One region of the Mesorhizobium sp. NZP2234 genome, then DNA from elsewhere that is predicted to be linked to it. Evidence: riboswitches for the same ligand, from Rfam matches in the RefSeq annotation. Region 1 holds a riboswitch; each other region holds the start of a gene.
The links. Region 1 has a riboswitch for thiamine pyrophosphate ahead of thiC (phosphomethylpyrimidine synthase ThiC). Riboswitches for the same ligand answer to the same signal wherever they lie in the genome.
Positions count from the first base shown of each region.

Region 2: linked by a shared signal. The riboswitch ahead of thiB (thiamine ABC transporter substrate binding subunit) and the one ahead of thiC (phosphomethylpyrimidine synthase ThiC) in region 1 are both predicted to bind thiamine pyrophosphate.
Region 3: linked by a shared signal. The riboswitch ahead of EB230_RS15550 (YkoF family thiamine/hydroxymethylpyrimidine-binding protein) and the one ahead of thiC (phosphomethylpyrimidine synthase ThiC) in region 1 are both predicted to bind thiamine pyrophosphate.

Region 1 is NZ_CP033364.1:6,606,256-6,616,809, forward strand. Features, by position in the region: gene queC (7-cyano-7-deazaguanine synthase QueC) at 323-1,021, shown strand; gene queD (6-carboxytetrahydropterin synthase QueD) at 1,021-1,377, shown strand; gene queE (7-carboxy-7-deazaguanine synthase QueE) at 1,374-2,111, shown strand; TPP riboswitch at 2,386-2,502, shown strand; gene thiC (phosphomethylpyrimidine synthase ThiC) at 2,606-4,441, shown strand; gene thiO (glycine oxidase ThiO) at 4,438-5,439, shown strand; gene thiS (sulfur carrier protein ThiS) at 5,408-5,605, shown strand; gene EB230_RS31860 (thiazole synthase) at 5,608-6,381, shown strand; gene EB230_RS31865 (thiamine phosphate synthase) at 6,378-6,983, shown strand; gene EB230_RS31870 (PfkB family carbohydrate kinase) at 6,974-7,744, shown strand; gene EB230_RS31875 (LLM class flavin-dependent oxidoreductase) at 8,002-9,024, opposite strand; gene hisC (histidinol-phosphate transaminase) at 9,148-10,257, opposite strand.
Region 2 is NZ_CP033364.1:1,469,495-1,480,048, reverse strand. Features, by position in the region: gene EB230_RS07195 (amino acid ABC transporter permease) at 1-604, opposite strand, end outside; gene EB230_RS07190 (amino acid ABC transporter substrate-binding protein) at 743-1,516, opposite strand; gene EB230_RS07185 (RNA polymerase factor sigma-32) at 1,837-2,700, shown strand; gene EB230_RS07180 (M48 family metalloprotease) at 2,862-4,331, opposite strand; gene thiQ (thiamine ABC transporter ATP-binding protein) at 4,591-5,367, opposite strand; gene thiP (thiamine/thiamine pyrophosphate ABC transporter permease) at 5,360-6,955, opposite strand; gene thiB (thiamine ABC transporter substrate binding subunit) at 7,134-8,132, opposite strand; TPP riboswitch at 8,176-8,291, opposite strand; gene EB230_RS07160 (thiamine diphosphokinase) at 8,379-9,038, shown strand; gene EB230_RS07155 (ABC-F family ATP-binding cassette domain-containing protein) at 9,040-10,554, shown strand, end outside.
Region 3 is NZ_CP033364.1:3,144,520-3,155,073, reverse strand. Features, by position in the region: gene EB230_RS15570 (isoprenylcysteine carboxylmethyltransferase family protein) at 1-160, opposite strand, end outside; gene EB230_RS15565 (ABC transporter substrate-binding protein) at 391-1,407, opposite strand; gene EB230_RS15560 (ABC transporter ATP-binding protein) at 1,400-2,167, opposite strand; gene EB230_RS15555 (ABC transporter permease) at 2,164-2,982, opposite strand; gene EB230_RS15550 (YkoF family thiamine/hydroxymethylpyrimidine-binding protein) at 3,017-3,625, opposite strand; TPP riboswitch at 3,616-3,729, opposite strand; gene EB230_RS15545 (hypothetical protein) at 3,923-4,231, shown strand; gene EB230_RS15540 (formyltransferase family protein) at 4,336-5,313, opposite strand; gene msrA (peptide-methionine (S)-S-oxide reductase MsrA) at 5,643-6,161, opposite strand; gene EB230_RS15530 (glycosyltransferase family 39 protein) at 6,368-7,936, opposite strand; gene EB230_RS15525 (hypothetical protein) at 8,113-8,820, shown strand; gene EB230_RS15520 (GNAT family N-acetyltransferase) at 9,025-9,423, opposite strand; gene EB230_RS15515 (NAD(P)/FAD-dependent oxidoreductase) at 9,904-10,554, opposite strand, start outside.

The DNA.
Region 1 (10,554 bases):
CGACCCTTGCGTTGTCGCCGAAACTCGGGACGTACAAGTTCTGGGGCAAACCGGACAAGCCGAAGGTGTGTCGGGAATGCTGCTGCGCCACAGCAGTGATTTCTGCATCGTCTATACGCCTACATACGCAGCGCCGGACTCAGCCCCCCAGCGGTCGAAGATGCGCGACAAGTCGCGTGCAAAGTCATCTTGGGGACGCTGACAACAAGGTACGTGCGCTCAATCGCGTCCACCCCATTCACAAAACCGGCTCCGTGGAGTAGTGGGAACGCAGAGAAATCTCCGGTCGCAGCCTTACCCGGTCAAAACAAGGACTCAAACCATGAATGCCCTCGTCATCTGCTCCGGCGGATTGGACTCTGTTTCGCTCGCTCACAAGGTGGCGACCGAGCAGAAACTCATTGGCCTGCTTTCGTTCGATTACGGCCAGAGGCACAAAAAGGAACTCGGCTTTGCCGCCATCTGCGCCAAGCGGCTGGGTGTTCCGCACCAGATCGTCGATATCCGCGATGTTGGCCGGAACCTGAGCGGCTCGGCGCTGACTGATAATGTGGACGTGCCCGACGGGCACTATGCCGAAGACTCCATGAGGATCACGGTGGTGCCGAATAGGAACGCCATCATGCTGGCCATCGCCTTCGGGGTTGCCGCCGCGCAGAAGGCCGATGCGGTGGCCACTGCCGTCCACGGCGGAGATCATTTCATCTATCCTGATTGCCGGCCCGCTTTTATCGACGCCTTTCAGACGATGCAGAACCATGCGCTCGCAGGCTACGCCGATATCCGCCTGTACGCTCCCTATGTGAATATGTCGAAGGCCGACATCGTCAGCGAGGGGGCAAAGTACGCCACGCCATTCGAGGCGACGTGGTCCTGCTACAAGGGCGGCGCACGTCATTGCGGTCGCTGCGGGACATGCGTCGAACGGCGCGAAGCATTCAATCTGGCCGGCATTGCCGACCCGACAGATTATGAGGACGCGGACTTCTGGCTCCACGCTATCCAGACAAGGAGCGCGTGATGTTCCGCATTACCAAAGAGTTCCACTTCTCGGCCTCGCATCAGCTCACCTCCTTGCCACCCGACCATCAGTGCGCACGTCTGCACGGCCACAACTACATCGTCGTCGTGGAGCTTTCAGGTGGCGAACTGGACGAACACGGCTTTGTGCGCGACTACCAAGATCTGGCGGCGTTCAAGCACTACATCGATGGGACGTTCGACCATCGGCATCTTAACGACGTGCTGGGGCATGACCATGCCACAGCGGAATGTCTGGCCAGGCACTTCTACGACTGGTGCAAGGTGCGGCTACCCGAAACCTCCGCCGTGCGGGTGAGCGAGACGCCGAAAACCTGGGCGGAATACCGGCCATGACTTGCGCGTTGCATCCCGGAATCCGGGTGAGCGAGATTTTTGGGCCGACCATTCAGGGCGAAGGCGTGCTGATCGGCTTGCCGACGGTTTTCGTAAGAACCGGCGGGTGCGATTATCGCTGTTCCTGGTGCGACAGCCTGCATGCGGTGGACCGTCGCTTCCGCCATGATTGGGAGATGATGTCTCCCGACGCGGTTTGGCAAAAGGTCATTGCGCTTTCCGGCGGTCAGCCCGTGATGGTATCGCTGTCGGGCGGCAATCCGGCCATCCAGCCGCTTAGCCAGTTGATCGACCGCGGGCATGGTGAGGGCTACCGTTTTGCATTGGAAACCCAAGGCTCGGTGTCTAAGCAATGGTTCGCGGATCTCGACGTGCTGGTACTAAGCCCCAAGCCGCCCTCAAGCGAAATGACGACAGATTGGGCCGCGTTCGACGCCTGCTTAGAGGCGGCGCAGGATAAGCCGCAGATGGCGCTCAAGCTCGTTGTCTTCGACGATGATGACTATGCCTATGCCAAAGACGCCGCGGCGCGCTACCCGCAATTACCCGTCTATCTGCAGCCCGGCAATCACACGCCGCCGCGTCCCGGCGACGAAGACGCGTTCATCGACATGGCCGGTGTGATGAGGCGCATGGAATGGCTAGTTGAAAAGGTGACCCGTGACAGGTGGTTCGAGGCGCGTGTACTGCCGCAGCTTCATGTTCTGCTCTGGGGAAACAGACGGGGCGTCTAGCCGAAGGATTGCCGACGACGAGCAAGACAGACATCTATAGCAATCTCACCCAACTTGGCGGCAGCAGCGTCGTTCCGGAAAGCCCCGAAAACACCGTGCTGGAAAAGGCACCGAATCCGCATGAGGGCTCGCCTTGTTGGGGGCGCTTCACCGCTCCTCTGGAGCGTAACTTGCTCTCGATACTACCATGCTTTTCCGCTGGGTTTGTTTGATCGTCGATCACCGCTGCGGGACGAATGCGCTTGACAAAATAGCGCCGGCCCATTCAATTCGACGCATTCACCAGGGGAGTCCCGGCAAGGGGCTGAGATACTGCTGGCTTTCGCGGCGCAGTGACCCGTTGAACCTGATCCAGTTCATACTGGCGTAGGGACGGTGCAAGCGCTTTGCGGGAGTCCACGCCCGAGATCCTGTTTCGGCAGGTCGGCAGAAGCGTCTTTTCATCCTTCCGGCACAGAACTGGGTCTCCAATGCATGAGCAAAGGAGCCTCAAGATGGATGCCCTCACCCCCGCCGTGTCGACGGGACCACTGCCCGCCTCGCGGAAGATCCACAAGCCCGGTACCATCCACCCGCAGATCAGGGTGCCGATGCGCGAAATCTCCGTCCATCCAACGGCCGGCGAGCCGCCCGTCACCGTCTATGATCCGTCCGGCCCCTATACCGACCCGACTGTCGAAACCAGCATCGAAAAGGGCCTCGCCCGGCTTCGCCATGAATGGATTACGGCGCGCGGCGATGTCGAAGCCTATGACGGTCGCCACGTGCGGCCGGAGGACAATGGTTTCGCGGTGGGCGAGCGCCTGACGCCGGAATTTCCCATTCGCAACCGGCCGCTCAGGGCCAAGGCCGGCAAGGCGGTGACTCAGCTTGCCTACGCGCGCGCCGGCATCATCACGCCTGAGATGGAGTTCGTCGCCATCCGCGAAAACCTCGGCCGCGAGGTCCTGCGCGGCAAGCTGCAACGCGACGGCGAAGCCTTCGGCGCGGCGATCCCCGACTTCGTCACGCCCGAATTCGTCCGCGACGAGGTGGCGCGCGGGCGTGCGATCATTCCCGCCAACATCAATCATCCCGAGAGCGAGCCGATGATCATCGGTCGCAATTTCCTGGTGAAGATCAACGCCAACATCGGCAACTCGGCAGTCACCTCCTCGATGGCCGAAGAGGTCGAAAAGATGGTCTGGGCGATCCGCTGGGGCGCCGACACGGTGATGGACCTGTCGACCGGCCGCAACATCCACAACATCCGCGAATGGATCGTGCGCAACGCGCCGGTGCCGATCGGCACGGTGCCGCTCTATCAGGCGCTCGAAAAGGTCAACGGCATTGCCGAGGACCTGACCTGGGAGGTGTATCGAGACACGCTGATCGAACAGGCCGAACAGGGCGTCGACTATTTCACCATCCATGCCGGCGTGCGGCTGCACTACATCCCGCTGACTGTCGACCGGGTCACGGGCATCGTCTCGCGTGGCGGGTCGATCATGGCCAAATGGTGCCTACACCATCACCGGGAGAGCTTCCTTTACGAGCATTTCGCCGAAATCTGCGACATCTGCCGCGCCTATGATGTGTCCTTTTCTCTCGGCGACGGCCTTCGTCCGGGCTCGATCGCCGACGCCAACGACGCGGCGCAATTCGCCGAGCTGGAAACGCTCGGCGAGCTGACGCAGATCGCCTGGGCCAAGGATTGCCAGGTGATGATCGAGGGGCCCGGCCACGTGCCGATGCACAAGATCAAGGAGAACATGGACAAGCAGCTCGCTGTCTGCGGCGAGGCGCCCTTCTATACGCTTGGGCCGCTGACGACCGACATTGCGCCGGGCTATGACCACATCACCTCAGGCATCGGCGCTGCGATGATCGGCTGGTTCGGCACCGCCATGCTCTGCTACGTCACGCCCAAGGAGCATCTCGGCCTTCCCGATCGCAACGACGTCAAGATTGGCGTGATCACCTACAAGATCGCCGCCCATGCCGCCGATCTGGCGAAGGGCCATCCGGCGGCAAAACTCAGGGATGATGCCCTCTCCCGCGCGCGCTTCGAGTTCCGCTGGGAGGACCAGTTCAACCTGTCGCTCGATCCTGAAACCGCGCGGTCCTTCCACGACCAGACCTTGCCCAAGGAGGCGCACAAGGTGGCGCATTTCTGCTCGATGTGCGGGCCGAAATTCTGCTCGATGCGCATTTCCCACGACATCCGCGCCGAGGCACAGAAGGAGGGCCTGGCGGCGATGGCGGCGAAATATCGCGCGGGTGGCGATCTCTATATGCCGGCTGACAAGACCGGCGTAGCACTCATGACAGGGGCGCCGGAGCCGTCATGAGGGTGCTGGTCAAAGGGGCCGGCGTCGCCGGCCTCACCGCCGCCCTCGAGCTCGCCACACGCGGCGCGGCGGTGACCGTTGCCGAGATAAGGCATGGCCTCGGCGGCAATGCGTCGTGGTTCGCCGGCGGCATGCTGGCGCCATGGTGCGAGCGTGAAAGCGCCGAGCAGCCAGTGCTGGATCTCGGATGCAATGCCGCAGACTGGTGGGAGGCGGCAACGCCTGGCCAGGTGACACGGGCGGGAACGCTGGTCGTGGCCGCGCCGCGCGATATGGGCGAGCTCGACCGGTTCGCCAGCCGTACCTCGGGTCATCGGCGTGTCGATGAAGATGAAATCGAGTTGCTCGAGCCCGACCTCGCCGGCCGCTTCCGCCGCGGCCTGTTCTTCTCCGACGAAGCCCATCTCGATCCGCGCCAGGCGATGGCGGCACTTCATGATAGGCTGGCGGCGATGGGCGTCGAATTCCGCTTCGGCGTCGATGCCCGGCACATTTCCCGTTTCGATCGCCGGATCGACTGTACGGGGATGGCGGCGGAAGACGACCGACTGCGCGGCGTTCGGGGCGAGATGCTGATCCTGCGCACGCCGGATGTGTCGCTGTCGCGCCCGGTCCGGCTGCTTCACCCGCGCTTTCCGCTTTACGTGGTGCCGCGCACCGGCCACCGTTTCATGGTTGGCGCGACGATGATCGAGAGCCGGTCCACGGGACCGGTGACGGCGCGTTCGATGATGGAGCTTTTGGGCGCGGCCTACGCTCTCCATCCGGCCTTTGGCGAGGCCGAGATCGTTGAAACCGGTGTCGGCGTCCGTCCGGCCTTTCCAGACAACCTGCCGCGAGTCGCGACCCACGGAAGCACCGTCGCAATCAACGGGCTCTATCGCCACGGTTTTCTCCTCGCCCCCGCCATGGCGCGCCAGGCTGCCGACCTGGTTTTCAATCAAGACGGAACCAAGGAGCTTGCTCATGAAATTGATGGTCAACGGCGAAGCGCATGAGATTGCGGCCACCACGCTGGCCGAGCTGCTTGCCGCACTCGACTATGAAGGCGAATGGCTGGCGACGGCCGTCAACAGCGACCTCGTGCACCGGGCCAACCGGGCGGAGTTCCGGTTGAGCGACGGTGACCGGATCGAAATCCTCTCGCCCATGCAGGGAGGCTAGACATGTTCGAACTTTTCGGAACGACGCTTCCTTCGCGGCTGCTTCTCGGTACGGCTCAATATCCTTCACCGGCCATCCTTGCCGATGCGGTCAAGGCGTCGGGCACGTCTATCGTGACCGTCTCCTTGCGGCGTGAGATGGCCGGCGGCAGGGCTGGCGAAAAATTCTGGTCGCTGATCGGCTCGCTCGGCACGAGAATCCTTCCCAACACGGCCGGCTGCCACTCCGTCAAGGAAGCGGTCACGACCGCGAAAATGGCGCGCGAAGTGTTTGGCACGAGCTGGATCAAGCTCGAAGTGATCGGCAACCACGACACGCTGCAGCCGGATGTGTTCGGGCTGGTCGAAGCGGCGCGCATACTGTGCGAGGACGGCTTTGCGGTATTTCCCTATACCACCGACGACCTTGTCGTGGCCGAGCGGCTGCTGGAAGCGGGCTGCAAGGTCTTGATGCCATGGTGCGCGCCGATCGGTTCGGCCCTCGGCCCGGTCAACATTACGGCGCTGCGCTCGATGCGCGGACATTTCCCCGATGTCCCACTGATTGTGGATGCAGGTCTTGGCAGGCCTTCGCATGCGGCGACCGTCATGGAACTCGGCTTTGACGCCGTGCTCCTGAACACGGCGGTCGCCAAGGCGGCCGATCCGGTCGGCATGGCGCGAGCTTTCGGCAAGGCGGTCGAGGCCGGTCGTGAGGCTTTCGGTTCGGGAATGCTCGAACCGCGCGACGTCGCCGTGCCATCGACGCCGACGATCGGCAGGGCAGTTTTTTCATGAAGCTCGATCCCTTCTATCTGATCGTCGATAGTGCAGCCTGGATCGAGCGGCTGGTGCCGCTCGGCGTCAAGCTGGTGCAGCTTCGCGTCAAGACCATGGACGAAGCCGGATTGCGCGCTGAGATCCGCACAGCGAAGGCCTTGTGCGCTCGATACCGGTGCCAGCTCATCATCAATGACTACTGGCGACTGGCCATCGAGGAAGGCTGCGACTTCGTTCATCTCGGTCAGGAGGATATGCAAACCGCGGACCGTTCGCGGATACGGGCAGCTGGCGTGAGGCTCGGACTGAGCACGCATGATGGTGTCGAACTGGAAACGGCGATGGCCGCCGAGCCTGACTATATCGCGCTTGGGCCCATCTACCCGACCATCCTGAAGAAGATGAAATGGGCGCCGCAAGGACTCGAACGGATCAGAGAATGGAAGCATCGGGTAGCGCCAATCCCATTGGTCGCCATTGGCGGTCTCAACCCTGACAGGCTCGACGGTGTTTTCGCGGCTGACGCCGACAGCGCGGCAGTGGTCACCGACATCACGCTGAATGCCGATCCCGAAGCGCGCACACGAGAATGGATCGAAAAGACGGAGCGATGGCGCTGAGGCGAGAACCGCATGTGCTTGTCGTTGGCGGGTCGGACTCCAGCGGTGGAGCTGGAATTGCCCGCGATATAGAAACGGTTTCCGCCTTCGGGCTGCGCAGTTGTCTTGCCATCACCGCCGTGACAGTCCAGACGCACTCGGCTGTCGAGCACGTCAAGCTTGTGCCGTCGGAGCTTGTCGCTGCTCAGATGCGCGCCGCGTTCGCTGCCAACGCTGTCGCGGCCGTCAAGATAGGCATGATTGGGACATCGGCGGGTGTTGAGGCAGTCGGCGCTGTTTTGGTCAACCGCCAAGTGCCTGTGGTACTCGACCCGGTCCTGGCCTCTACCTCGGGACGCAATCTGCTGGCGGACGATGCCATTAATATGCTGCGCCAAGATCTGATGCCGATCTGCCGGCTTGTAACGCCTAACCTGGTCGAGCTGGCTGCGTTTACCGGCTCGTCACCGGCCGCGGACGAAGAAGGGGCTTGGCGTCAGGCTGAAGAGCTATCGAGGACGGTGAGGACCGCCGTACTCGTCAAGGGCGGCCATGCACAAGGAACCCGTTGCGTCGACGTGCTTTTGCAGCCGAACCAACCTGCAGTTCGGTTTGAGGCGCCCCGCTTGCCGCGAGAGATGCGCGGAACGGGTTGCATGATGGCCAGCGCAGTCGCCGCCTCGCTTGCTCTTGGAGCGTCGCTGGAAGCGAGCGTGCGCCAAGCCAAGCAACATGTTTTCGATGCGCTTGCCGGATCGAAGGATATCGGGCCGATAAGCTGATCGGCCCGAACGTATCCAACGCTCCGATCAAGTCTGGCAGGCGATCGTGGGTCTACTCCTAGGACATGAAGACCCTATCGGGGTGAGAATGCGGCATACACGGTCGCTTTCGCCTATGAACAACACGCCGCTTCGAGGAGGAGCTGCATGCCTCTGTGCCAACCGGTTGATGGGTCATCCGAAACCCGCACCTAGTCGTCGCTAGCGACAGCATGCCGCTTGGCACGTTGTTGGGTGAGCGAACGTTCGAACCGGGGTTAGCCAACTCGAGCCATAATTGCGGATTGAATCGCCGTTGCGGTATATAGGGAAGCATCTAACGACAGATTCCCAAACGCCGGTTGACAAAGGAGGTAGTTTGCACCCGCCGCTTCCAGCTGATCAAGAAGAGCTTGTCCCGCAGATGCTGCCGTTCCTACTACGCACAATTCCTTCTCGATTGCTGCATCGAAGGTCAGTGGCAGGTTTGGTGGAGTCGGCATGCCATTGAGATCATAAAGGAATTTAAAGCTCTTGAGCCACCGTTCGTAAGCAGGTGCGGCGAGTGAACGTGCATCGGTTTCAGAACGCCCAATCACGACCATTCGGAGCAATCCAAGAAATGGCGTTTGGTCGTCCGCCTCACTTGTGTGCTCTCGACGGAAGGCATCAGTGATTCTTCTAACGGAAGAGGAAGGTCCCACGCACGCGATGTTCATGCCATTCGCAGCGGCCCAGACTGCCGATTCCGGTCGATTGGTGGCGATCCAAGTCGGCGGATGTGGACGCTGATGAGTTCTTAGCGTCAGCGGAACGCTGTTCAACTCAAAGTGGCGACCTTGATACGATAGCGTGCCGCCCTTCAGCGCATTGATAAGAATTTCGCTGGCTTCCGCATAGTGGTTTGGCGCCACGTCCGAGCCAATCCCGAAGTAACCCAATTCGATCGGGAGCGAGCCACGCCCTATCCCAAGTTCGAGCCTGCCACCGCTCAATTGGTCCAGCATACAGATCTCTTCGAACGCACGTAGCGGATGATAGAGGGCAAGCAACATTACCAAAGGTCCGACACGAAGGCGCCGGGTTCGCTGGGCTACGCTCGACAAGAACAGATTCGGTGAGGGACCTCTCCCATGTGGGGTACAATGGTGCTCTGCGAGATGATATGCATAGAACCCAAGGTGATCGCACGCCTCCGCTAACATCAGGCGATCTTCGTACTGTCGGGCGATATCGGGGCCGTCCTCGTCCAGATGATCGAAGATTCCGACAGCTAGGCCTGAAGGAAAGGCCTTATCCATGATATTGTCTCCATTTTTGACGCAACAAGTCCTGCTTGCGTATTCCAAGCAATTTAAAGGTTTCTCGCTTGTGTAATCGCTCGGATTATTGCCTGCGAAATGCTAAAGCAGAGCCTTAACAACCTAATTCGGGGGCCTTGACATATTCAATATTCTACTAATACGACTAGCGGCACGAAGAAACGCATCCATTTGCTCTTTTGTACCGATGCTGACGCGGATGTAATTTTCCAAACCTTTATCGGGAAAGACGGCAACAAGTATTTTTTGCCTTGCAAAGGCTGATTGCCACCATGAGCCGTCCTGTCCCGTTGGCACGCGGGCAAGCAAGAAGTTTGCGTGGGAAGGGATTACGGAAAATCCAAGTTGCGACAGCGCGAGCGTCACTCGCCGTCGTTCATGCCTGATGTGTCTGTGGTTGTCTGCATAGGCGGCGCGGTGCGCAAGGACGCTGATACCAACCGCCTGCCCGATCACATTCATGTTGAAGACGTTCTGGATGTTGCGTAGCCTGCCGATAATTTCAGGGTGACCGAAACCGAAACCGACGCGAACGCCGGCGGCAGCATAGCTTTTCGAAAATGTCCTTAAGACCAGAAGGTTCGAATAGCGATTGATGAGGCGTAGACCATTCTCGGGTGCAAAGTCGACGTAGGCCTCATCCAGCACAATCAAGCGGTCCGATTTCGCTACCAGGCGTTCGATATCGGCCACCGGAACGAACGTTCCAGTCGGATTGTTCGGATTGGCTAACAGAATGAACTTGGCGTCCTTTGCAGGACCGAAGAGCAATTGCTCCATCGGCAAGGAATTATCTTCGCTAAATTCGATTTCGACAAATTGAGCACCCTGCAACGTTGCAAGTTTGCGGTTGAACGAAAAGCCTGGCGACATCATCGCCACGCTATCCCCCGGGGCAAGGAATGCTCTGTAGACAAGTCCAAGCAGTTCAGACGATCCGTTGCCGGCGATCACCTGATCCAGGGAGACGTTGTAGGCGTTCGCGGCTGCTTCCCTCAAGCTGATGTTATCGTCTTCTGGATATAGATACTGCCGTTCGAGAGCTGCAATCGCACTTTGCATTATGATTGCCGGAAGCGGGAAGGGGTTTTCATTCGTGTTTAGTTTTACCCAACTTGAATCCGGCGCTGGTGTATCGGATGGCAGAGCATCTAACTGTCTCGCCACTTGCGAAAGAGACGAAAGCACACTCTGAAGTTTTGCATCGGACATGTTTTTCTCCGTTTCAGTCGCAGAGGGAATCCGGGATGAACTGATGGTCTAGAGCAGATGGCCGACCGACGGTTCGTTCTCACCGCCGTTGTCAGCACATTGATCCCGTGAGGTCGGGCGGGCTGTCCTCCCGGGTCGGATTGGCCCGACCCTCAGGTCCGCATCCACTCGTCATCGGGCCAAGGCTCCGCCAACCACCAATGCTTGATTTGTCCCTGATATTTGCCTCGGTCGGCCTCGTACCTTTAAAGAGGCTGCGCTGGCAGGCGCCAGCGGTGCCTGGTCGCTGAGGACGGA
Region 2 (10,554 bases), 1.6 Mb from region 1:
AACTCATCGCCAGGTAGAGGATCGCCGCCTCGACATAGAGGATCAGCGGCTCATAGCTGGTGGCGACGATGCGCTGCGCCGCCTGGAACATCTCCGGCACGGTGATGGCGGCGGCCAGCGACGTGTCCTTCACCAGTGAGATGAAGGTGTTGGAAAGCGGCGGCACCGCGACGCGGCCGGCTTGCGGCAGGATGGTGCGCCGCATCGCCTGGCTCCAGGTCATGCCGATCGAATAGGCGGCTTCCCACTGGCCTTTCGGCACGGAGCCGATTGCCGCGCGGATGATCTCCGACGTGTAGGCGCCGATGTTGAGCGTAAAGCCGATCAACGCTGCCGTGAAGGCGTCGAGCAGGATGCCAAGCGACGGCAGGCCGTAGAAGATCAGGAACAGTTGCACCAGGAGCGGCGTGCCGCGGAAGATCCAGACATAGAAGCGCACGACCGCGACCAGCGGCCTTGGTCCGAACAGCCGGCCAAGTGCCGCGCCGAGGCCAACCGTCAGGCCGAGGACGAACGACAACAGCGTCAACGGCACGGTGAAGATGAGAGCGGCCCAGAGCAGCGAAGGCAGCGACTCCAGCATCAGTTGCAGCCAGTGCGGCACGAAAGACCCCCAGAATGATCGCGGCGGCGTTATCGGAATGCGAATGCAGGCGCCATATCACGACAAAAGCGGCGGGCCGTCAAAGACGGCTCGCCGCTGGGCATGTTGCAGGGCCGAAAAACCGGCCCCGATAATCAACTACTTCGAAACGTCCTGGCCGAAATAAGTGTCGGCGATCTTCTTATAGGTGCCGTCGGCCTTGATATCGGCCAGTGCCTTGTTGATGGCCGCGACCAGCTCGGGATCGCCCTTGCGCACGATAACGCCGGAATAATCGGCGTTTTCTTCCTGCGCGGCGATCTTCACATTGGCGTCGGGCTTGTGTTTCTTGAAGTCGAGGAACGACAGGCTGTCATTGATGGTGGCGTCGGCACGGCCGGTCAGCAGAAGCTGGATCGACTGGTCGAAGCCGTCGGTGCCGACGAGCTCGGCGCCGTTGGCCTCGGCCAGCTTGCCGAAATTCGAGGTCAGCGACTGCGCCGACTTCTTGCCCTTGAGGTCGGCGAAAGTCTTGATGTCATTGTTGTCGCCGCGCACGATCAGCACCGCCTTGGAAGCGATGTAGGGATCGGAGAAATCATACTTGGCCTTGCGTGCGTCGGTGATGCCGACCTCATTGATGACGGCGTCATAGCGGCTGACGTCGAGACCGGCGATCAGCCCATCCCACTTGCCTTCAAGGAACTCGACCTTGACACCCAGCTTGTCGGCGATCGCCTTGGCGATCTCGACGTCGAAGCCGACCAGCGCGCCCGAAGCGTCATGATAGGTGAAGGGTGCGTATGTGCCTTCCGTGCCGACCTTGATGACGCCGGCCTGCTTGATCTGATCGAGATTGGCGCCCGCATGGCCTGAAGTGACCGCCAAGGCCTGCAGCGTTCCGGCGACGATAAGCGACTTGAGCCATTTCATCTTTTTGTGATCCCGTCCTTGGCCTGAAATCCGGCCTGTTGTGAGGGCTGGAAAATGACAGATGCCGACAGAAAGAATAAGGAATCAGATTTCAAAAACAAATAATTTCCGAAACGTAATTCTCAAAAAGGGATTGTTAGCAGCGTCCGAGGCGTCCGGGCGACGGTTTGAAATCGCCTGAACAGCGTCACTCGCCCGCCCGCGCCAGCGGAACCTTTCTCGCGCATGGCAGTTTTGGCTGTTCTAGGGCGCGACGCGGCGATTTCAACCGGTGCCCTGCCAAGTTCGCAAGTCGTATCGCCTGAACCAGGGAGCGCCTCATGATGGAAGACACGGCAGGACGGATCATGGTCCGCGCGGCGATGAAGGCTCCCTATCTCGAACGGGATGAGGAGCATCGGCTGGCCCTGCTCTGGAAGGAAGACAACGACCAGAACGCGTTGCACTGCATCACCGTCGCCCATATGCGGCTGGTCATTTCCATGGCCTCGAAATTCCGCCATTACGGCCTGCCGCTCGGCGACCTGATCCAGGAAGGCCATGTCGGCCTGCTCGAGGCCGCCGCCCGCTTCGAGCCGGAACGCGAAGTGCGGTTCTCGACCTATGCGACGTGGTGGATCCGCGCCTCGATGCAGGATTACATCCTGCGCAACTGGTCGATTGTGCGCGGCGGCACCAGTTCGGCGCAAAAGGCGCTGTTCTTCAACCTGCGGCGCCTGCGCGCCCGGCTGGCGAACGGTGCGGAGCCGCTCTCCAACACAACGCTCTACCGCGAAGTTTCGGTTGCGCTTGGCGTTTCCGAGGCTGATGTGGCGATGATGGACTCGCGGCTGTCGGCACCCGACTCCTCGCTCAACGTGCCGCTTGCCGACGATTCAGGCGGCACCGAGCGCATGGACTTCCTGGTCTCGGACGATCCCCTGCCCGACGAGATCGTCGGCGACAGGATCGATGTCGCGCGCCGCTCGCTCTGGCTGCGAGAGGCGCTTCGTGCGCTTAACGCGCGCGAACTGAGGATCATCGAGGAGCGCCGGCTGAACGACGAAGGCGCCACGCTCGAGGCGCTTGGCGAGACGCTTGGCATTTCCAAGGAACGCGTCCGCCAGATCGAGGCGCGCGCCATGGAAAAGCTCAAGGTCGCGCTGGTGAAGCAGAATCCGGAGTTTCTGGCGACAGCCGCCTGACCGCTCAAAAGCACGGGATCAAGAGCGCGTTGAAAACTCGCTCCGCTGAGGCGAATGGCGTGGGTTTCGAGAACCGGAGCGGAGTGGACTCTAAGTCCATGAGAACCGGAAGCACAAAAACCCGCGGCAGGCGTCCAGCGAAGTGAGTTTGGAGCGTGCTCTTACTTGTCGGTGACGATCTTGACCTTGTCGCCGGCCGAAACCGCGGCCCCCGGCGACAGCGCATTGAGCACCCGGAACAGGTCGAGCTTGCGGTCGACGCCGACCATCTGCGCGGCGAGCGTGCCCATGGTCTGGCCCGGCTGCACGGTGAGCACGCGGATATGCAGCGGTTTCAAGGCCGCCTTCTCAGCGGCGCTCAGGATACGGAACGAGCCGCTGACCGAGCGCGCGACCGTGTCCAGCGAGGTGCTGGCAGAGGGAGCCGCGGTCAGGAGCCGGTAGACCTGACCGCCGGCGCGGATCACCGCTATGTCGAACTGCCAGCCTTCTGCGCCGGCATGCGCGGTCGCCGCCTCGTTGCCGTTGATGGTTTCCTGCTTGACCGTGCTGTCGTCGAGGCCAGCCACCCAGCCGCTTCTGATATAGTCGGTCAAGGCGCGGTTCTTGTCGATCGAAACGCCGTCGAAGCGGATCGCGATGTCGCCCGGCCCGGTCGCTGTCACCGCCGCCGCCGAATTGTCGATGATGAAACCGTCCGGCACCGTGAACGACACGCCGAGCCCCGGATGCAGGAAGGTCTCGCCGCGCACATAGCCTTCCTCCGGTGTATCGCCGTAGAGCAGGCCATCTATGCCGGCGAGGAAGGAATCGCGGTCGCGCGTGCCGACCCCGGGTGCGCCGAACTGGCGGGCATGGCGCTGCGCCAGGTCGATGCGCTGCGGCGTGTTTGGATGCGTGGCCAGGAAGTCGAGGCTGGCATCGGTGGCACCGCTGATCGACCGGAAATCGGTATAGGCCGACATCGACTGCAGGAAGCGGCCGGCGGCATAGGGATCGTAGCCGGCTTCGCCGATCGACTTGATGCCGATGGCGTCGGCCTCAAGCTCCTGGTTGCGCGAGAACTGCGCCAGCCTGAGCTTGCCGCGGATCAGTGCCGCCTTGGCGGTCGGGCTGTCACCCAGCACGTCAGAGACCACCTTGGTCGCCAGGCCTTCCTCGGCCTCGAGCTGCTGGCGCTGCAGACCGTGGTTGGCGGTGACGTGACCCATCTCATGCGCGATGACGGCGGCGAGTTCGGACGAATCATTGGCCAGCGCCAGCAGCCCGCGCGTGATGTAGAGATAGCCGCCCGGCAGCGCGAAGGCGTTGACGTTGGGCGAGTTGAGGATGGTGATGCGGTAGGTCTGGGTCGGGTTCGCCGACACGACGGTCAGGTTGCCGACCACCTTGGCGACCATGCGCTCGAGCTTGGGATCGGAATACTCGCCGCCATAGGTGGCCAGGATGCGCGGGTGCTGCGCCTTGGCGAGTTCGGCGAGTTTGTTGTTGGCGGCGACATTGTCGACCGTGATCGGCTTGTCGGACGGCTGGAAGCCGGATTCCTGGACCTCCGGAGGCGTGAACATCTGGCAGCTTGCAAGCGCCACGGCAAAGCCGGCCAGCGCCAGAAAGCGCGCCAGTGGATTCATTCGCAGCTTGTCAACGCCGATCGCCAGAACGGCTTCCTTTCAGGTCCTGGCGCATGACCACGAAAATCGGGGGCGATCTTCGGAACCTGTCATGCGCAAAAAACAAACTTCTACAGCATCCGTCACGCGTCCCTCGAGACGTGCGGCGGATGCTGTAGGCAAATCACGGCTTGTGCCGGACCAGTAGGGCGGACCTAGCCACACTACTTCTGCCATGGCAAGCAAGCGCCCCATCGCCTGAGGCCGGTTTGACCGTAAATTATGTCCGCTTCCGGGCAATATCTCGTGATACGGCATTCCCGGCACTGGCACCGATATAGCGCCGGAACGCATCGGGACCAGCCCCGGCAAAGAAATCGCCCGCGCTGCCGGTCGCCGCCACAATACCATTGTCCAGAAACACCACATTCTGGCCGATGCGGCGGGCGTCCTCCGGCTGATGCGTGACGAACAGCACCGTCATGCCACGTTCCGCATGCACGCCGGCGACCAGATCGAGCATGTCGTCACGCAAGGCTGGCCCGAGCGAAGCGAAGGGCTCGTCGAGCAGAAGCACCGGGCGATCACGCACCAGCACGCGCGCCAGGGCGACGCGCTGGCGCTCGCCGCCGGAGAGCTCGCGCGGCAAGCGTTTTTCCTTGCCGCCAAGGCCTGTGCGCGCCAGCGCCCCGGCGATATCAGCGCGGTCCGCCTCCGTCAGCCGCAGCGATGGCGAGCGGCCGAGCCCGACATTCTGCTCGACGGACAGATGGGCGAAAAGGTTGTTTTCCTGGAACACCATCGACACTGGCCGTTCAGCCGGTGGCGCGGCGCCGGCGTCGGTCCCGCCGATCAGCACGCGGCCGGACAACGGCGTCTCGAACCCGGCTATGAGGTTGAGCAGCGTCGACTTGCCCGAACCGCTCGGCCCCATGATGGCGGTGATTTCCGCCGCGGCGAACGTGACATCGAAGGCGAGCGGAGCCTCGCCATAGCTGAACGAAACCTTGTCCAGCCGCACCGGAACGCCCTTCCTGTCCATTGCCCCGTCAGACATTGCCGACCTTTTCCCTGCCGAGCCAATCCGCGGCCAGCACCAATGCGAGGCAGACGAAGCCAAGCAACAACGCCAGGCCGGCGGCGTCCTCGGTGCGGTAGCTGCCCATGCGCGCCAGGAGAAGGTAGGGCAAGGTCTGCACGGAATCACTGCCGAACAGCGCGATCACGCCGAGATCGCCGAGCGAAAGCGCCATGGCGAAAGCAAAAGCGGTGGCGAGCGGACGCCGCAGTGATGGCCAGTCGACCAGCCGCAATCTCGCCCAGCCGGCAATGCCGAGCTGCGCGCAGAGCCGTTCGTGACGCTCGCTCGCCGCGTCATAGGCGGGACGGACGGCCCGCAGCGCGAACGGCATCGCCATGACAGCATTGACGGTGACAACCATCACCGGGGCCACGGCGAAGACATCGCCGGCATGGCGCAGCAACAGGAACCAGCCGGCGCCGATGACGATGGGCGGCACGACCAGGACGAACCCCGCGCCGGTGTCGGTTGCGTGCTCAAGCAATGTCCTTGGCCCGGCACGGCGGCCCAGCGCCAGCGCTCGCCGCGCCATGGTGAGCGCCAGCGACAGCATCACCGAGAGCAGCGCCGACAGGAAGGCGAGCACCGCGCTGGTCAGCGTCGCTTGCCGGACGGCGGCCTCGCCGGCGAGCCGGCCGAGATCGGCGCCCAAACCGGCGGCCACGGTCGCGGCCATCGGTCCGACAACGAACAGCAGCGCCAAAACGATGAGCGCGGCGTTCAGCGACGCCTCGGTTCCGTTGACGGAGAGATAGCGGCGCGGCGCGACCGGCAGGTTGGTGTCGCCGACGACGTTGGCGCCAAGCCGCGTCAGCGCCAGCACCACGACAAAGGTCAGGGCGATCTGCAGCAATGTCAGGGCGACCGCGCGCGCGGGATCGAAATCGAAGCGCAGCGCCTGATAGATGCCGACCTCCAGCGTCGTCGCGGCAGGCCCGCCGCCGAGCGTCAAAACGATGGTGAAAGACGTGATGCAGAGCATGAAGACCAGCCCGGCGACGCCAGGCAGAGCGGCACGCAGCGTCGGCCATTCAATCAACCGGAACGCCGGCCGCGCGCCCATGCCGAGCTGGCTCGCCAGCCGCCACTGGTCGGCGGGAATGGTCTGCAGCGCCTCGAGCAGCAGTCGCACGCTAAGCGGTAGGTTGAAGAAGATATGGGCGACGAGAATGCCGGACAGGCCGTAAATGCCAGGCCAGCCCCCGCCGCCAATCGCGCTGAACAGCCCGGCGAAGTAGCCGGCGCGACCGTAGAGCGCCAGGATGCCGAGCGCCGCGACGATCGCCGGCAGCGCCAGCGGCACGGCAAAGAGCTGCAGGATGAAGGCGCGGCCAAGGAAGCGCGGATGCCGCGACAGGGCGCGTGCGACGAAGAGTGCCGGGATGACCGAAAGCAGCGTCGAAAGGATTGCCTGCCAGAGCGTGAAGCGCACGACGCGAAGGAGATAGGGATCGAAGGCCGCCCACGCGCCCGAGAAGTCATGAGCGCCTTCGACGAGCAAGCCGGCAAACGCGCCACCGATCAGCAGCGTGATCGCGGCGAGCGCGATGATGCCGGCGGTGATGCGGGAGTCAGATGCGCGCCTTCCACCCTCCCCCCTGTGGGGAGGGTCGGAGCGCGGATGCCGCGAAGCGGTGTCCGCGAGCCTGGGTGGGGGTGAGGCAGTGCTCAGTGTCGCAGCCCCCACCCCGCTCCGCTGCGCGGATCGACCCTCCTCACAAGGGGGAGGGTGAAGAGCGCGTTCATTTGCTCATCACCGCCAGCCATTCATCGACCCAGGGCTTGCGGTTGGCCGCGACCTCCTCCGGGCTGAACAGCAAGGTCTTGGTCGGCTTGACAAGCCTGTCGAAGGCCGGGTTGAGCGGCTTGTCGGTCTTGCCGGCCGGGAACATCCAGTTGGTCTCGGGGATCGCGTCCTGGAATTTCGGTCCGGTCATGAAGGCGATGAACTTTGCCGCCAGCGGGTTCCTGGCCCCGGTCGTGGTGATGCCGGCGACCTCGATCTGCAGGTATTCGCCCTCTTCAAAGGAAGCCGCCTGGTAGCGCTGCGTATTCTCGGCGACCATGTGGTAGGCCGGCGACGTCGTATAGGACAGGACCATCGGCGCCTCGCCCTTGGTGAACAGGCCATAGGCCTCGCTCCAGCCGGGCGTCACGGTCAGCACCTTGGCCTTGAGCTTGGCCCAGGCCTCCGGCGCCTTGTCGCCATAGACGGACTTCACCCACAACAACAGGCCGAGGCCCGGCGTCGAGGTGCGCGGATCCTGGATGACGATCTTGTCGTCGGCACTGCCTTCGACCAGGTCCTTCAGGCTCTTGGGCGGGCTCTTCAGCTTCTCGGTATCGTAGACGACGGCGAAATACCCGTAGTCGAACGGAACGAAAGTATCGTCGCTCCAGCCGCCCGGCACATTGACGTCGCTTACCGCGCCATGCGGCGCGAACAACCCGCTAGCCTTGGCATCGGCGGTGAGATTGGTGTCGAGGCCAAGCACGATATCGGCCTTGGTCGACGCCCCTTCGAGCTTGACGCGGTTGAGCAGCGCCACGCCATCGGCGACCGAGACGAACTCGACGTCGCAGCCGCATTCGGCCTCGAACTCCTTCTTAACCACGGGACCTGGACCCCAGTCGGCGGTAAAGCTTTCATAGGTGTAGACGGTGAGCTTGTCCTTGGCCAAGGCCGGCCCCGACAACGCAACGACCATGGCTGAGACAAGAGAGTATAAAAGCGTGCGCATCGGCGCCTCCTTCGTTCGCGTGACAAGGAATTGAGGCGTCGGACTGTCCGAAACGTCTAATCCCTCCGCCGGTACAAACCGGATCAGGTTCAGCGGGTTGGCGAGACTGCCTCTCAGCCGGTCCGCGAAAGATCGCGTCCGGCACCCCGTTAGAGCGTTTCGACACATAGGCCCGGCCGAGGAACCGCGCAAGTGGGAGTTTGCCGCCTTCCGTTTCCGCCGCCGGGCTGGTACAGGCCACCGGATATGAGCACATTCACCATCCTGCTTGGCGGCAATCTCATCCGCACGCCCCGGCTCGACCGCCAGGTCGAGGGCTCACGCGTCATCGCCGCCGACGCCGGCATCGGCCACGCCAGGCTGCTCGGCCTTGTGCCGGAATTGTGGGTAGGTGATTTCGATTCGGTGCCGGCCGACCTGCCCGCCGACCTCGCCGCGGTGCCCCGCCAGACCTTCCCGGCGGAAAAAGACAAGACCGACGGAGAACTGGCGATCGCGGCGGCCCTTGAGCGCGGCGCGACCCGCCTTGTGCTGGCGGGCGCGTTTGGCGGCAAGCGCGCCGACCATGCCTTCCTGCATCTGGCGCTCGCCCTGCGCCTTTCCGAGGCCGGAACGGAGGTGCTGCTGACCAGCGGCGCCCAGGAAGGCGTGCCCCTGCTGTTGGGAAAGGCCGGCTTCGACTATGCCGACGGCACGCTATTTTCGATCCTCGGCTTTTCCGAACTTGCCGGCCTGACCGTCACCGGAGCCAAATGGCCGCTGAACCAGGTCGAGGTGGCCTTCGGCTCATCACTGACCATCTCCAACGAGGTCAAGTTCGACGAGACCGGGGGCCGCCTCGACATCGCGCTCGGCCATGGCCGCGCGCTGCTGCTCGTCCATCCCTATCCCTTGCCCGAAAGCTGACATGGCCCCGCCTCTTCTCAATCTCGACGGGATAAAACTGACCTTCGGCGGCACGCCACTGCTCGACGGCGCCGCCTTGACCGCTTCGGCCGGCGACAAGATCGCGCTGGTCGGCCGCAATGGCTCCGGCAAGTCGACGCTGCTGAAGATCGCCGCCGGCCTTATCGAGCCGCAGGACGGCGAAGTCTTCCGCCAACCCTCGGCGACGGTCCGCTATCTGCCGCAGATGCCCGACATGGAAGGTTTCGCCACCGTGCGCGCCTATGTCGAGGCGGGCCTCGGGCCCGCCGACGATCCCTACCGCGCCTCCTATCTGATGGAGCATCTTGGATTGTCGGGCGAAGAGCGGCCGGGCGATCTCTCAGGCGGCGAGGCCAGGCGCGCAGCCCTCGCCCGCGTCATGGCGCCGGAACCCGACATTCTGCTGCTTGATGAGCCGACCAACCACCTTGACCTGTCCGTCATCGAATGGCTCGAAGAAGAGCTCGTCCGCACCTCTTCGGCGCTCATCGTCATCTCGCACGACCGCCGCTTCCTCGAACGCGTGTCACGCGCCACCGTCTGGCTCGACCGTGGCCAGACCCGCAGGCTGGACAAGGGTTTTGGCCATTTCGAGGAATGGCGCGATCTCATCCTGGAAGAGGAAGAGCGCGAGCAGCACAAGCTTGGCCGCCAGATCGTGCGCGAGGAGCACTGGCTGCGCTATGGCGTCACGGCGCGGCGCAAGCGCAACATGCGCCGCCTCGGCGAGTTGCAGACCATGCGCCAGCGCTTCCGCGGCCATCGCGGCGCCGAAGGCAACGCCACCATGGTGGCGAGCGATGCAGCCGAATCCGGCAAGCTGGTGATCGAAGCAAAAAACATCGAGAAGAGCTTCGGCGATCTCACCGTGGTCAAGGGGTTCTCGACCCGCATCCAGCGCGGCGACCGTGTCGGCCTCGTCGGGCCGAACGGCGCCGGCAAGACCACGTTGCTGAAGATGCTGACCGGCGAATTGCCGCCGGACGCCGGCTCGGTGCGCCTCGGCACCAATCTGGAAATCGCCACGCTCGACCAGAAGCGCGAGGCGGTCGACCCACAGGAGACGCTGGCGCAATACCTCACCGACGGGCGCGGCGAAAACCTCGTCATCAATGGCGAGCAGCGCCATGTCGTCTCCTACATGAAGGATTTCCTGTTCAAGCCGGAGCAGGCGCGCACGCCGGTGCGCGAACTGTCCGGCGGCGAGCGGGCGCGGCTGATCCTGGCGCGCGTGCTCGCGCGGCCGGCAAACCTGCTGGTGCTCGATGAACCGACCAACGATCTCGACATGGAGACGCTGGAGCTGCTGCAGGAACTGGTCGCTGGTTTTGCCGGCACCGTCATACTGGTCAGCCACGACCGAGATTTTCTCGACCGCACCGTGACCAGCGTCATCGCGCCGGACGGCGGCGGCCGCTGGGTCGAATATGCCGGCGGCTATTCCGACATGCTGGCGCAGCGCGGCGGCACCCGGCTCGATGACCGCAAGGCCCGC
Region 3 (10,554 bases), 3.3 Mb from region 1:
AGGTGAGTATCTCGGAAATCGCCACCAAGGCGGCGTTGAGCCGGGTCGGATCCTCCACGACCTGGTAGAGGCCGCGATAGACGAACAGCCCCGCGCAGGCCAGGGCGCAGGCACGAAAGAAGCCTTCGCGCAGATCGGCAAGGATCTCGCGCTTGCGCACGTCGGACAAGATCCCGTCCCGGCCTGCGCTTGAAAGCGTTTCACTTTTTGACGTGAGCAAGCCAAGCACCCCGATGATCCCTCGAAGGGACCATTGCATGCAACCATTGCCGGGCGGTTAACCGGCAAGATCGGATCGGGATTGTCGGGATCGACCAGAAGGCTGGAGAAAGACGCGCCCCGACGCCAACCAATAGCGCACCGAGCGCACCGGCTGACGCGCATCCAGCCTCAACCCAGATATGAATTTGCGAAATACCTGGCGAAATCCGGACGTTGCGTCAGAACCTTGCCATCGGCGTCTCGCAAAATGCCCGCGGTGAAGAGATAGCCGCCGATCGCGCCCATCTTCACCGGGTCCATCGTGCCGATGGCACCGTTTTCCGCGCGCAGATAGTGTCCGTTGATCAGCACTTTCAGCGACGCCTCGATCAACGACGGATTGGTCAGGGCATCCTTGTTGGCGGCGATCAGCAGCGCGGCGGCTTCTTCCGGATGATCGACGGCGAACTGATAGCCGCGCCGCGTTGCCTGGACGAAGGCCGATGCCAGTGCCGGGTTTGCTTGGAGATATGCTTCGCTCGACGAGATCAGCGTCGTGTGCTCGTCGGGCACGCCATAATCGGCATAGACGAAGCTGCGCTGCTTGACGCCCTTGAGTTCGGCCTCGACGCCCTCCCAGGTCGCGACCTCCAGCGTGAAGTCGACCGAGCCATTGGCCAGCGCCTCATAGGCGGAGGTGCCGAGCGTCACGGTCTCGAACTTGCCCTTGCCACCGTCGTGGCGGATGATGGTCGAGATCAGCGCATTTTCCCAGGCGCTGCCGAAACCGCCATAGGTCAGGCCGTCTAGGTCCCTCGGGCTTTTGATCTCGCTGCGCGCCGCATTGAAGACCACGCGGCCGGTTTCGGCCTGCACCACCGCATAGACCGCCTTCAAGTCGGCACCGGCGGTCCTCTGGGTGAAAAGGCTGATGGTGCCGTTGATGCCGAAATCGGCAACGCGGTTGGCGACCAGCGTGCCGGCGCCGGTGTCGCTGTAGGGCAGGATGTCGACCGCGAGGCCGGCCTCGCGGTAAAATCCCTTGTCGCGGGCGACGAACAGCCCGATGTGGTTGGTGTTGACGGTCCAGTCCAGCGCGACAGATACTTTTTGCGTTGCCGCAAGCGAGCGGCTCGATCCCCCAACCAGCGGAAGACCGCTGGCAAGGGTGAGCAGCAAAGCCTGCCGGCGCGTCAAGTCAGTCATGGTCATGTCCTTTGGATGGTTGAGGGTTGAGCAAGATGTCGAGGATCTCGGCCTCGAGTGCGCCGGCCTGTCGCGCGGCGGCGCCGGTCGGATCGCGCGGGCGCGGCAGCGGCACCCTGATTTCACGCAGCACACGGGCCGGGCGCGCCGACAGCACATAGATGCGGTCGGACAGGAACACGGCCTCGCGCACATCGTGCGTGATCAGCAACGCCGTCCAGCGATGGTGACGCCACATCTGCTCGAGCCAGCGCTGCATGGCCGCGCGGGTCAGCGCGTCGAGCGCGCCGAACGGCTCGTCGAGCAGAAGCATGTCGCGCTCCTGCACCACCGTGCGCAAAAGCGCCGCGCGCTGGCGCATGCCGCCCGAAAGCTGTGCCGGAAAATGCCGCTCGAAGCCGGCAAGCCCGAACTCGGCAAACAGCGGCGCGACGCGAGCCCGCGCCACCTTGCGCCTGGTGCCTTGCACTTCCAGGCCGAGCGTCGTGTTGTCGATGATACGCCGCCACGGCATCAGCGCGTCGCGCTGCGGCATGAAAGCAAAATGTCTGCCATGGTCGTCGAGCGGCGCGCCATCGAACAACATCTCGCCCCCGCCATGCTCGGCACCTGTCAGGAGTTGGAACAGCGTTGACTTGCCGGCACCCGAAGGCCCAAGGATGGAGACGAATTCGCCGGCGCCAACGCTGAGCGAAATATCGGCGAGCACGTCGAGCTCGTCGAATGCCTTGCGCACATGCCGCAATTCGAGCCGGCTCATCTCCGCGCCCCCTTCCCCGCCGGCTGCCGGCCGGCCCGTTCCCACGGCATGGCAAGGCGCTGCAGGAGCGCCGTCAGCCCGAACAGGACAAGCGTCAGCGCGGCGCTGACACCGACGGCGGCCAGCACCAGGTCGGGGCGGAAATTGTTCTTGGCGTTGAGCATGTAGATGCCCAGCCCTTTCGCCGCACCCGCATATTCGGCGAAGATGGCGCCGACCACCGCATAGGTGATGGAGATCCGCAGGCCCGCGAAGAAATAGGGCAGCGCCGAAGGCAGCCGCGCCAGCACGAAGACGCGCCAGCGCCCTGCCCCCATGGCGCGCAGCATCTGGCCGATCTCTGCCTCGGTCGCCTCGTAGCCCTGCACCAGAGCCACCAGCATGGGAAAGAAGGTGACCAGCGCGACCAGCATGATCTTCGGGGTCAGCCCGAAGCCGAACCACAGCACCACCAGCGGCGCGATCGCCACCAGCGGCAAGGTCTGGCTGATGATGAAGACAGGAAACAGCGCGCGCCGCAGCGGCTGGAAGAAATCGACCAGCATGGACAGCAGAAAGGCGGCACTGAGCGAGCAGGCAAAGCCGATCAGCGTGGCGCGGATGGTGGGGATAGCGTTGTCGACCAGCGCCTCGCGATTGAGCATCGCCTGTTCGAAGACGCGTGACGGCGCGGGCAGGATCGTCGGCTTGATGCCGGAATAGGTGGCGTAGAGCTCCCACGCAACGAGCAGCAACCCGACCGAGATGACGGCGGGTATAGCCTTGGCAAGGGAAGCCGCGATCGGGCGCGGCACTGATGATGAGACCACGGGCATAACCTTTGACGGGTCGCGCGGAAGCGCGGCCGGCCTAGACAGCCGACGGGCTGTTGGCCGAAACCGTGACGTCGAGGGTTACGTGGCCGGCCCCCGGCCCGAAGCGGCAGAAGGCCTCGTTCAGCGCCGAAAAGATCGCGCCAGTGTCGCCGCGCAGTTTGGTGCAGAAGTTCTTGGAGCGATCGTAGACGCCGGACTGCTTCAGGAAATCGATGCAGCCATAGATCTCGTCCATGTGGTCGCCTGTGCCCATCACATAGAGTGAGAATTGCGCCGCCGCCGGCTGGCCGGTGGCAGCAGCATTGCGCACCGCGGTGATGGCGGCTTCCTTGCGTGGGCCAAGCGGCCCGACAGGTCCGCCAAACGCGTCTGAGCGGCAGATCGGATCATCCGGCTCGCCCGGGCAGCCGCGCGAAATGGCCGCCGACAGCACGCAATGCTTGCCGCTCCGCGCCGCCGCCACGAACAGATCGCGCAGCGCCGGGAACAACACTTCGGGCGGCCCGACCAGCAAGGTCGACATGTCGTCGGTCTCGATCCTGAGCCTGTCCCGGTAGGGATCGAGCGCGCCGAGCGCACCGAGGATGACGCCGACGAAATCGTCGGCCATGGGATATAGGGAAATCTGTGCGCCTGAAAACATCGCCCGCCTCGCTCCGCTGGTATTACCCAGATCAGCTTCTAGGGTCTGTGGGCTTGCCGCCCCCGTCTCAGCCCCGACCGTACGGAGCACCCCTGTGGATGGACGCCTTAAAGCACCATTCGAACCGAAGGGGAAGCCGTTTTTTCGGCGCAACGGGCCAAAAGCATTGCACCAGATCTGATCACAGGATGGGCGCCGGAGGTCCTCCCCGCGCGAATTTATCGGGAACCTTCGCCACGCCGCGAGGTTGACCCACCAGTCGCAACGCGACGAGTTCACAGAAATGGAGACAGAACCATGTTCATGAAAATCCTCGCAGCTTCGGCGTTCACCGTTGCCCTTGCCACATCCGCGATGGCGCAAAGCAATAGCGCAAATGGCACGGACGGGTCGAGCGGCAGCGGCCAGTCGATCACCGTGGACCCCAGCACGCCGGCGTCACCCAACACGGTCGATCCGGCGGCGACCAACAGCACCACCACCGCCCCGGGCGACATGAATTCCAATGCGGACAAGAACTGCCCGACCAATCCCCAAGGTGCGCAAAGCGATGCCAACGGCAACGCAACCGCACCGACGGTGAACGACAACAACTGCGGCAAGTAATTTCGATCGCAACCAGGGAGATCGCGGAGCGCGAGCGCCGCGATCTCCCTGTCTAACCGGTCTCAATGACCGGGCTCCGGCAAGCCGCTTTTCTCGCTGAAACGCTATTTCAGGACACGGCTTCTGACTTGAGGGCGCGCAAAAGCGGCGCGCAATTTCAAGAGCCGTTTGAGCAGGCGGCCATGGGTTAGATAGCGGACCCTGCCATCGGCGAGATCGAACTCGGCGGTGCCCCATCGTGCGACCGGCGCTTGTCCGGTCGGCGGGCCAAGTCGTCCGATTTGGAACGCCAGTCTGACTTTGCGGCCGGCGACATCCAGATAAATCCCTGGAATATGGCCCAGCACATGCCATAACCGGGCGACATGCTCGATCGACATCGCCGGCGAGATCATCGTGTGGGCCGATTCAAGCCGCGCCCAGATGAAATCGCCGGCCGGCTGCCGTGTCCCCAAAAGATTGCCTTTGCAGTAGGCGGGCGCCACCTCGCTCACCAGCGTGCGCATCGCGCTTGCCAGGCCGTCGATCAGGGCCCGCCGCGACGCCCAGTCTGTCTCCGAAAACGATACCTGCCCAAGGATGTCTCCGTCATCGAAGGCGGCGGACATCTTGTGCAGCGTCACACCGCCATGAACGGCATGCTGGCCATCCACCGCCAGGCGGTGGAGAGGATGCGGGCCCCGATAGTTGGGCAGCAGCGCCGGGTGAAGATTGAGCCCGCCCTTGGGAAAGATGCTCAGCAATTGCGGTGGGACCAATGTGGGGAAAGCATAGCAGATCAATACAGTGGCCTTGACCTGCGACAATTGCTTGCCGAGCGTGTCCCAATCATAAGGCCGACCAAATTCGATCAGCCTTGCCGGCGTATCGCCGATATAGCGCCTGAGCAGCAATCTGCGTTTCAGTCTTCGGCGTAAATTGCTGGTGCTGAAGTGCTTTGGGCGCCGACGCAACCCAGGCACAACGATAGCCCCGATGCTATGGCCTGCTTCAAGCCACCCTGCCAGCAGCGGCCCGGTAAAGTGGTTGACGTCGAGTATGAACACGGCCGAAAGCCGGTCTTGCCCGGTCTGCGGGCTCAAAAGCAGCACCCTCTCAAAGCGCCCGTCAAGCCGATCACCTCATTCAAACGACGATCGAGCCAGGCCTTTTCGGGCGGGCCGACCGCTTGCCAATGAAGGCCGTCGATCAGGTCTTGATTTGCGAAGACGGTATCAAGGCGGTGACGTCCGAAAGGCGGCCCCCTTTCGTCAGGACTGGCTTCTGATAAATCTTCTTCATGCTTCCCCCGTCGGATCATCCGCGCAATTGCGGCAATGCCACCGCCCGTCAACCGTCATGCGATGGCTGGCCGAGCGGCAATCGGTGAGGCGATTATAGTCCCATGCCGTGCGAAAGCCTATCCGTAAACTTATGAGACGGCTTTCTCACGAACCGGCAGCTTCCAGCCTGGCCTGACGAAATGGCAGGTATAGCCGTTGGGATATTTCTCCAGATAATCCTGATGCTCGGGCTCGGCCTCCCAGAAAGCACCTGCCGGTGCGACTTCAGTAACGACCTTGCCCGGCCACATGCCGGAGGCATCGACGTCTTCAATGGTGTCTTCGGCGACGCGCTTTTGTTCGTCGCTCGTATAGTAGATCGCGGAGCGGTAGCTCATCCCGACATCGTTGCCTTGGCGGTTGCGCGTCGTCGGATCATGGATCTGGAAAAAGCGCTCCAACAATGTGCGATAGCTGATCACGGCCGGATCGAAATTGATCTCGATGGCTTCGGCATGGGTGCCGTGGTTGCGATAAGTGGCATTGGGTACGTCGCCGCCGCTATAGCCGACACGAGTGGAGATGACGCCGGGGTAGCGCCGTATCAGATCCTGCATGCCCCAGAAACAGCCGCCGGCAAGCACCGCGCGTTCGGTCGAAGTCGCCATGTCACGTCTCCTCAAGAAAGCAATTCAGGGGAAACGCTAGCTGTTTCCAGCCTGAATTGCACAACAAATTGGATTTCCCACAAATGGGCATTGTCGGCGGCTTCGTCCAGTCGACTGGAAGTGAACGCGGCGCCTACAGGGTGCGTGCGACCCATGCACGAACGAAACTATCACGATGCGGAACGGGATCGACCGCTCGACAGGCTTCAGTTGCGCGGATGCCGGGTCCGGCTGTCGGCGGCAAGCGGCAAATACCGCGTGCCGGGCGGAATGGCGGCAAAATTGATCGTCACTGGCGGCGCCCCGCGCGACCAGTTGAAAAGAACGGTCTTGACCGGGATGTCGTCCAGCCATGCCCGCAGTTGCGGCGGCACATCACGCCCCGACCAAATCATCAGCATGCCGTGGTCGCGCAGCCGCTGTGTTGTGATCCAGGGCGCGAACCGCGTATTGAGGTCGGTGAAGATCGAAGGCTTGTCATAGGCGTTGAGGCCCGCCAGCATGGCCAGATTGGTATCGCCGCCGACAATGTCGAGCCGGCCGGGCACCGCTGCGTGCCAGACCGCCTCGGCCTCGTCCGAGATCGGTTGCGCCGGCCAGCAGACGGCGTCCATGCGCCCCCGCACATTGCAATCCGTCCAGCGGATCGCCGCATAGGCGGCCGACATGGTGACGATGCAGGTGAATGCGCAGATCGCCAGCCTTCGCATCTCGAAGGCACCAAGCCGGTGGCCGAGGAAGGCGAGCGCCACGACGCCGACAAGATTGTACATCGGCGCGCCCCAGGATTCACCGGTGCCGGTGAACAACGAGGCCAACATGATCAGGACCGCCGGGCCGAGCCCCATCCATACGAGATAGACCAGAATGCCGCGTTCGACGGGCGCTTCTGGGGCAGGCGAACGCCGCAGCAGCCCCGATATCGACAGGACCAGGAGAAAGCCGGAGAGCCCGGCCATCTGGACACCGATGTAATACAGGCGAGCACGGTGTTCCGTCACCCAGGCGTCGCGGTCGGCGAAATAGGTCAGCGGCAGGAAATCGATGCGGTAGAGTTCGATGGCCAACGGCGCGGCGACGGCGAGAAAAACCGCAAGGCCGAGCCATGGCCAAGGCGTTGCAAGCCGGCCGCGCGCGCGCGCGTCGGACAACAGCCAGAGAGCGCCGAAGGAAAGCAGCAGGCCGGTGGAGAACTTGGCATAGAGCCCGACGCCCGACACCAGTCCGAGCGCCAGCCACCAGCCAGGTCCACCACCGCGGCCGGCACGCCAAAGCAGCCAGCATATGGCCGCCCAGAACGGCATCTGCGCATAGTCATGATTGAATTGCGGGGTCGGCCAGCCGAAGAAATAGACCGACGGCATCAAGAGCACCGCGGCCAGCGCGCGGCTTTGCCCGAGCATGTCGCGGGCCAGCAGATAGACCAGGACGAAGGTCGACGAGATCGTCAACTGGGCGAGCAGATATTGCGGCCAGCGGAACGATCCGGTCAGAAGATGGCTCGTTTCAAGCAGCCAGCCGGGAAGCTGCGGATGCTTGTAGGTCAACAGCACCCATTCGCGGCCCCACATGAACCCTTCCACGACATCGCCAGGCGGCGCGGGGTCGATCAGCGCCGGCACCATCGTCCAGCACACGATCTGCACCAGGCACAAGAGCGCCAGCAAATACCAGGGATGACGAAGCAGGCCGGACCAGACCGACGAACGGTCGATGCCCGCGACAGGCAACCCGCCCGGCAGCCAACCATCTATGGAGTCGTCAATTCCCGTCATGCGGCGCTTAAATCACACCGACCGGTTCGCCGAACAGCCCCAACGTCGAAGCTTACGAAAAAGTATACTTGCAGGCCATTGCAGGACCAAGATTGAGCGGGAATTTCAGCGCTCCATTGCCCTCCCCGACAGAACAATCCGCATATCTGATCCTGTCTGAACCTCCCGGATACTCAATGCGTCACCAGCATGCCGTCATCCACCACCGCGCGTTCGATTTCTGGCTGGCGCGCGCGGCTGTCCTCGTCATCATCTGCCTGCAGCTTCTGGTCATCAACGATCTCTCGTTCGGTCCCCGCTGGCTGGCGCCGGCCCTCGAGGCGGCGCTGCTCGTGCCGCTGTCGGTCGCCACGGCCTGGACACAGGTCGCCACCCAGAAGGCGGTCGAGGAGGAGCACTGGTATCTGGTCGGCCGGTTCCGCGTCATGATCCGCAGGACGGCCCTGGTGATGACCGGGGTCGTCAGCATCATGAACTGCGGCTCGCTGGTGTTCCTGGTGCGCGCGCTGCTGGCGGGCCATGCCGGCTCCAGCGGCCAGACGCTGCTGATCGACGCGCTCAACATCTGGGTCACCAATGTCATCATTTTTGCCTTGTGGTTCTGGAGCACCGATCGCGGCGGGCCGCCGACCTGCGGCCTCGTCAACCGCGCCCATTCCGATTTCCTGTTCCCGCAAATGACCTTGAACGACCGCGAGATCCGCGACTGGCTGCCGGGCTTCGTCGACTATGTCTTCCTCGCCTTCACCAATGCGACGGCGTTTTCGCCGACCGACACCTTGCCGCTCTCCCAGCGCGCCAAGCTTTTGATGATGGCCGAGGCGATGATCTCCCTGCTGACGATCGCACTGGTCGCGGCCCGCGCCGTCAACATCCTGGCCTGATCCATGTCGTCCAAAAGTGACCTCGGCTTCGGGAAGACGACATGCGTAAAAAACAAAGCCCTGAAGCGCGCCGCATGAATCCACTTCGCCGCGGCGCGCTTTAGCCCAAAACGCAAAAAAGCCCGCTCCGGCGAACCGGAGCGGGCAGTTGGATTGTCCGCGACTGTCGTGAAGCCGGAGCGCGAGGTGGAGGATCCACCACCCTCAATCCGCGCCGAGGTCGCGTTCGAAGACCACCTGGTCGCGCAGCGGAATGCCGTTCACAGCCGAGCCTTCGGGGTAACCGGTCGATGGCCCGAAGGCGTCCTGCACGATACGGTACATGCGAAATCCCTGTCGCTGGTAGAAACGCAAATTGCCGATATCGGCCGTTGCGGTCGAGACGATCAGGCGCCTGCCGTTGCGCTCGCGGCAACGGGTGATTGCCGCCGCGACCAGGGCACGCCCCAACCCCTCGCTCTGCCTTGCCGGGCGGACCGCGAGGCTCTTGAGTTCGAACACACCGCCCTCACCTGTCTCGATGACCTGCGCATGGCCGACGATCCGACCGCCATCGCGCGCGACAAGCACCTCGCCCCGATCGATGTAACTGGAAATCTGCATGGGGGAATCGTCTGCCAGGGCAAACAGAGGCCGTAAAGCCTCACGGTTTCCGTCGTATCGTTCAATAAGCATTCGCAGGTCCGGAAGGGATCAACGCCACCGCGAGTTCGGCGGCCCTGCTCTGGATATAGCAGCGGCCGGTCAGAAGCCACAAATGCAAAAATCCCGCCCTTGCGCGAGCTGTCAGGTGGAGATTTCGGCACGCAAAGCCTGCGGCTATTCCTCCGGGGCCGGACTGAACTTGCGCACGATCACCTCGAACAAAATATCCGAAAGGCGGCAACGATCGCCTTGCGCTCTTCGGGCGAATAATGCGCGGCATCGTCGATGGTCATGAAGGTGACGTGTCGGGACATGGCGGGCCTGATTCAGCTTGTGAGATGACCACTGCATGGCGCTGTTCAGGCGTGGTTTTTTGGGGTCGGATGCGACAGTTCTTCTCCCCTTGTGGGAGAAGGCGGAGCGCGCTCTTCGATCTTTTTACCCAGCCGCCGCCCGCATCTGCGCATGCTGCCGCACATGCTCCAGCGTCAGCTCCAGCCCGATATGCGACAGCTCGGTCGCAGCCGCCTCCGCGGCCTGCGTGGCCGGTTCCGCGACGCGCTCGAACATCTCCTGTTCGTAAAGCTTCACCGCTTGCCTCCAGTCACCGGCCTCGACCAGGTGGCGGGCGAGTTCGGCGGCGTCGAGCATGGCGGCGTTGACGCCCTCGCCGCCGAAGGGCGACATGACATGGGCGGCGTCCCCCAGCAGCGTCACGCCGACCCGGTTCGGCCAATGGTGGCCGATCGGCAGCGCGTGGATGGCGCGGGCCACGATATGGTCGTTGCTGGCCGCGATCAGCGCGACGAGCTCCGGCGCCCAGCCCTCGAATTCGGCCATGAGGCGGGCTCGCGCCGCCGCCGGCGAAGCGAAATCGAACGTCCTCTCCGCCCAGTCGGCGGGCACGCGGAAGATGGCATAGCCGCGCAGATGCGCATTGGCGTTGCGCTGCACGATCATGCCGCGGCCGTCGCCCTCGGCGCCGATCTTGCCGCGCCCGACCAGTTTCGACAGCGCCGGATGGCTGGCGTCGACATCGTCGATGCCGAACTCGATGAAGGTGAGCCCGGAATATTGCGGCCTGTAGCG